Regions from separate parts of the Paenibacillus sp. GXUN7292 genome, predicted to be linked through region 1. Evidence: riboswitches for the same ligand, from Rfam matches in the RefSeq annotation. Region 1 holds a riboswitch; the other holds the start of a gene.
What was found. A riboswitch is a leader RNA that binds a small molecule or an ion and turns the genes downstream of it on or off. The one in region 1 is predicted to bind ZMP and ZTP.

Region 1 (3,130 bases):
GCTTTAATCATGCCAATTTTGGTTGGGACTAGCTGAGCCTCCGGATGCATTAAGCCCAATTTGGAATGAAGGACCGGAATCCCGATAAATGCCTTGTGTACGTGAAGCGATTCCAGCACTCGATCTGTAAACATGCCGTTAAGCATATAACTTGAGGGATATAGATCGCCGCCTGTTAGAATTACTTTAATGCCCGGCGAATCTCGCAGTTCAGCAGCAACGTTCATATCGTTAGTTACAACAGTAAGATTCGTGCGGTGAACTAAATTTTTGGCGATATGAAGCGTCGTAGTGCCCGAATCAATAATGATATGCTCGCCGTCTTTAACAAGCTCTGCTGCACGCTTGCCGATGCGCATCTTCTGATCAAGCTGATCGTTGAAGCGATCGTTGAAGGAAGCCTCGACGTTAGCCCACTCATCGATCGTCACACCTCCGTGCGTTCGTTTAAGCAGACCTTCTTGTTCGATCTCCGACAAATCTCTGCGTATCGTTGCGTCATGAACAGAAAATTCATTAGCCAGTTCAGATATCGTAGCGACTCTGTTTTTCCGCACATATTCTACGATTCGCGCTTTTCTTTCAACTGCTAACACCAATACCCCTCCTTTACAAACGGATTTACAAAATGTTCATAAATGTTCATTTAAGCTTTCTTTTGCTTAATTAAAGAATAAATTCACGCAATAGATCTGTCAAGAACATTCTACAAACTTTTTTTGATTGTTAATTACAACCAATGCCTCTATCGTTTGTTTTCGCCAATTGTTGAATATAAGAATTATTAATAAATTGTAAAGGGTTACATTGTTTAATATTCGCAACTTACACTCGTTATTACAATTAAACATCATTAAATAACAAAAATCAATATCAAACATCAAAAAATAAAACATTCGCATTAACAATTGCTTAACAAAACTAAATTCGCAGAATTCATAGGGATACTTTTCTCCACTCTATTTCCACTTCATTCCATAATCCTTTGCTTTCGACTATTAAAATGAATGCTAGTGCACGTTGCTGCAATTCCTGTTTGACGAATTCAATCCATTAACCTATATCAATTACACTCAGTGTAATGAAATAGAAGTGGAACAGTTTAATGGAAACATGGTCTCTTTTAATATCCAATCCAATATTTTTATTGTTTTTTGATGTTTGTCGTTATTTTGACAATACATCCACTCGTTTTATTAGTACATTATTTAATTTTATATACGCTTTTTTTTGCTCATTATGCTTATTAAGCCGCTCCATTTTATATTTTTTGTAAAGAAGCACTATATTCATAACTCATTCTTATTTGCTTTTTCTTGCAATTTTGATACGATAAGCATATTAGAATTAAAGCAGGCTGTATGTAACTGGCGAAGCAGTGGAATTGACCACAAGGGAGCATGCAGCATAAATATACCGTTCGCCTGGGGAAAAGTGTCAATCGATGCCACGCGCTTGCTGTGTGCTCGATGATGCTTTTTTTTGTATTTCATTATGAAGGAGGCAGATTGATGACGTTATTAATGAAGGCAAAAGATGCGGCAGAACAAATGTATGAACGAATGAAAACGCAAGTTGAGCAATTGCAAAGGGAGAATATAAATCCGCAAATGGCAGTTATTCTTGTAGAAGGCGATCCCGCCTCCCTTTACTATGCGCAGGCCAAGCATAAGCTCGCTTCGAAGCTAGGGGTACAGTTTACTTTGCACACCCTGGCAGCAAATACCGCCGAGGCAGCATTGCTCCAATTTATTCATGAGCTTAACATGGATACAAATGTGCATGGCATTATGGTCGAGCTGCCGCTTCCAAAGCAAATTTCAACAGCCGCTGTAGAAGCTGCTATCGCTCCCATGAAGGATATTGACGGTGTCACACCAGCTAATAAACTTGCGACAATGACAGGCGCTCCCGGATTATATCCTGCAACCCCGCAAGCATGCATTATGCTGCTTAAGCATTATGGCTATTCCTTGTATGGCAAAAATGTCACCTTGGTCGGACGCGGCCAAACGGTTGGCATGCCCTTATTTCATATGCTGCAGCGTGAAAATGCAACCGTTACAGTATGTCATTCCCATACCGCCGATCTCGCTTCACACTTAGCACAGGCTGATATCGCCTTTGTCGCAGTCGGCAAAGCGCGCATGATTGTGCCTGCGTTCGTACATTCTAAGCTTGTTATTATCGATGCGGGCATTAATGAAGACAGCGATGGCAAGATGGCCGGCGACGTTGCTAAAGAAACGGCGGATTGCGTAGAAGCGATGTCCCCTGTTCCAGGCGGTGTCGGAACATTAACAACCGCCATATTGTTCAATAATTTAATGCAAGCGGTTATGCTTCAGCTACAGGAGGCGGAGTCCAATGAGTAATCGCATTTGGGAGCAATCCATTCGCCAGTTTGTTGCCGACGCCGCCAGCGCAAAGCCGACTCCAGGCGGCGGGAGCGTTGCAGCATTAGTCGCGGCTCTTGGTGCATCAATGACAGCTATGGTTGGCAATTTGTCACAAGGAGAAAAATTTGCTGCTTATGAGCCCGAAATTACTGCAGCGATTCAAGGCATGTACAGCTTAATCCAGGAAAGCGAGAAATTGCTGGCAAAGGATATCGCCTGTTTTAACGCCTACATGAACATTTTGCAGCTAAAATGCTATTCTGCTGAAGAAAAGCTTGCAAGAAAACAAGCTTTGCAGGAAGCAACCATACAAGCGCTGCTCGTCCCTCTCCATCTTATTGAAGCCTGCAAGGACGGACTTCAGCTAACGAGCAGCATCACTGCGCAGGCTAACCGAAACGTTATCTCCGATCTGGGAATCGGCGCTATTTTGCTGGAGGCAGCTGCACAATCCGCACTTCTGACCGTCGAGATCAATATCCAAGCCTTAAAGGATAACGCGCTTAAAGATCAGTATGCGCTTCAAGCCTCCTCCCTCATGCAAGAAATCTCAGCTTTGAAGCATAACGTTATTCAGGCTGCTCGCCAGCGTATAGCAAACTGATCCAGCCTATGAGCCAAACGCAAAGAAGCAGATATCGCCATCTGCTTCTTTGTACTATTAGTAAGGTTAATTATTAGGACTGTTACCATTCAAAATGAATAATCGTCTTTTCCCAGCTTCTGTGTGC
Region 2 (3,130 bases), on a different contig from region 1:
GCCTAGAACCGTGTCGCCAGGCTGCAATGCTGCCAAATACACAGCCATATTAGCTTGAGCTCCAGAGTGAGGCTGAACGTTAGCATGCTCAGCGCCAAATAGTTCTTTAGCACGATCTCTAGCCAAATCCTCAACGATGTCTACATGCTCACAACCGCCGTAGAAACGCTTGCCCGGATAGCCTTCCGCATATTTATTTGTAAGCACTGAACCTAACGCTTCTACTACCGCTTCACTTACAATGTTCTCCGAAGCAATCAACTCGATGTTATCACGTTGACGCTTAAGCTCAAGTCCCATTGCTTTTAAAACCTCTGGATCCTGTTTACGCAAATTTTCCATTTGAATATCCTCCTCATAATTGCAGCTTTTTAAAATCGCTTATATTTTTTTGCTATTACACTTCTCCTAGCATTCGCTTGGCAATGCATATACTGCCCTAGCACCGCCGATTAGCTTAGGTCTCGCGTAAGCAGCAGTTACTCTTGCTTCCCCTATATATTTGATCGATGGACGGAAAGGAACAGCTACCCGTTTCACGTGCATACCAATAAGAGTGTCGCCAATATCGATTGCCGCCTGTGCCCGCACTTCCTCCACCAAACACGCATCGTCCAGCTGACGGTAAGCATATGATGCCATCGAGCCGCCTGCTGTTGGTATTGGAACTGCATGTACCTGCTCGAGACCATATCGTATGGCCGCTGCTTTATTCAGCACCAGCGCGCGGTTCAAATGCTCGCAGCATTGAAATACAGGGTAAAAGCCAATTGCCGAACGCGCCGCTTCCACACCAGCATATATTTGCTCTGCTGCTTCCAGAGTCCCGCTAGTTCCGATATGCTTGCCTATTACTTCACTGGTACTTACTCCTATGACAAGCAATTGATCTGCGGACAAACTGCCAGCTGCGGCCAGCTCCAATATAATGCTTTCAACCTGCTTAGCCATCTCGCTATGTTCAAAAACCTGATTCCTGCTCATCCTGTCAGCTCCTTTGCTAATCAAAGATAGAAAAGTTGCTTATTCCTAATGAGCTTCTATTGCTCGATGCTCATTACTTTATTGATTCGTCCTACGTGGCGTTCGCCTTCGGAGAATGGTGTTTCCAGCCATACCCGAACAATTTCCTGTGCGAGTCCAGGCCCGATAACACGCTCGCCCATAGCAAGCACATTCGTATTATTATGATCTCGAGTCGCTTTAGCTGAAAATAAATCATGCACAAGCGCGCAGCGGATGCCTTTTACCTTATTAGCAGCTATCGACATGCCGATGCCAGTGCCGCATACTAGAATGCCGCGGTCTGCTTTCCCTTCTGCAACTGCTGTGCATACCGGAAGTGCGTAATCAGGATAGTCAACCGATTGATCGCAGTTGCTGCCAACATCCTCTACAGTGTGACCCAGCGATTCGATAAAAGAAATCAATTCATTTTTCAAACGGTAGCCGCCATGATCGGCTCCAATCATAATTTTCATCATAAGCACCTTCCTTGTATTCATTTGATGTAATAGTTGCATGAAACTTGGTTGTCCTGATGATGCTAGTATACCTTTTTTTCGACAGAAAAACGAAAAAAGAGCAAAACATGCTAAAGCATGCTTGCTCTTTGCCCAGGCGACCGGCCGTATACCCCAATGCTCCACCGTGGTTACCCACTTCCGTCGCCAGTTACATCGAGGTCTTAATTTGATTTCATCATAGCTGATATTTTGACAAAAATCAATCCTTTAAAAGGCTATTCTGCAGATTAGGCAATCGGACTAGTCTCTTCTCCCATCTGCCCTGCATCTTCGCCGTTCTTCCCGGCATCCTGATCAGGTACTTCCTCTTCCACTGGCGCTTGATCGTCGCCCTCACCGTCCGGCGCTTGCCCTTCTGCATTGTCATCAATCGTTTGTTCTTGTTCTCCTAACAGCGCTGCCCCAGCTCCTGTTTGGAATTTCCAAAGCGAGGATGCGGTACGGCCTCCAAATAAATCTTCTGCAACTGCATACCAATAATAGGTCGCATTGGCCGCAAGTCCATTCCAAGCTGCTTGAGCTGTCGCGCCGCTTGCCGCTTGCACAGTGCTGCCAATTTGCTCATCGGTCAATACGCGCACCTCGAATTTGTCTGTAGCTACCCGCTTTACAAGCGGTGCCAAGTTCATAGTCAGCGTCCACTCATCCTTCGCAGGCTCGTAGTAGTTATAATCATTAAGCACGGGAGAATAGGTGTTCACATATACCCGATTCGTTTGCGTATCGAAATGGAGAAGCTTCAAATAACCCGAGCCTCCTTCACCGACACCTTGGTAATCTGCAAGCATTTGATGCACGGTACGATCTGCAATGCCATCCTTATTGTCATCGATTGCATCGCTACGGACTGCACTGCCAGTAAAATGTCCGCTAATAACCAGCTCGACATTGGAGTTCGGCACGACTACCTCATTATACAGCTTGTTTCCTGTGGCTGAGCGCGCTGCTTGCGCATTCAAGTATTCATGCGTAACGATGACGCCTTTGCGTTCAGGATATTGCTGAAGCACCTCATTGGTCCAGTCGATTGTGCCTTGATCAAGTCCCCAGCCTACATAAACAAAAATATAATCGTTGCCGCTTGCGGAAATCAGATCATAATGACCCCGGTTATCCAAATAAGATCCGCCGTAATATGGCTTGTCCTTAAAGCGATTTTCGCCAAAGAACTGATTGAACAGCGTATAGTCAGGCGGCTCGCCTGTTACGCCGCCATCATGAACATCATGATTGCCCGCCGCAACGCCGTATGGAATATTCGCATCCTCCAGCACCTGCATATATTGGTCAGCTCTGTTCCATTGATCCAAATTCGGTGTTGTGTTAACGATGTCCCCAACATGCGCGACATATTGAATGTTCATGGCCGTCTTATTATCACGAATCCATTCGACCTGGTCCTGGAAATGAGACGGATATATTTCTGTATAAAGCTGCGTGTCCGGCATAACGACAAAAGTATAATCATACTGGCTGCGCGCAGGGATTAAATCCTGCACCATGACTTGAATTTTTCCGCTATTGACATAGTTGCCCGCATCTATCGAAGCAGCCAGCGCAAAATCACTCGTATTTTGAGCGATATGCGAAGTTAATGCTTCCCA

Region 2: linked by a shared signal. The riboswitch ahead of rpiB (ribose 5-phosphate isomerase B) and the one ahead of ACRRU2_RS09570 (bifunctional 5,10-methylenetetrahydrofolate dehydrogenase/5,10-methenyltetrahydrofolate cyclohydrolase) in region 1 are both predicted to bind ZMP and ZTP.

What each region holds. Positions count from the first base shown of each region.
Region 1 is NZ_JBOZWO010000008.1:75,839-78,968, reverse strand. It holds gene ACRRU2_RS09575 (DeoR/GlpR family DNA-binding transcription regulator) at 1-596, opposite strand, end outside; ZMP/ZTP riboswitch at 1,354-1,437, shown strand; gene ACRRU2_RS09570 (bifunctional 5,10-methylenetetrahydrofolate dehydrogenase/5,10-methenyltetrahydrofolate cyclohydrolase) at 1,512-2,375, shown strand; gene ACRRU2_RS09565 (cyclodeaminase/cyclohydrolase family protein) at 2,368-3,003, shown strand; gene ACRRU2_RS09560 (alcohol dehydrogenase catalytic domain-containing protein) at 3,086-3,130, opposite strand, start outside.
Region 2 is NZ_JBOZWO010000033.1:1,124-4,253, forward strand. It holds gene glyA (serine hydroxymethyltransferase) at 1-342, opposite strand, end outside; gene ACRRU2_RS21590 (TIGR01440 family protein) at 409-984, opposite strand; gene rpiB (ribose 5-phosphate isomerase B) at 1,041-1,481, opposite strand; ZMP/ZTP riboswitch at 1,608-1,688, opposite strand; gene ACRRU2_RS21600 (lamin tail domain-containing protein) at 1,754-3,130, opposite strand, start outside.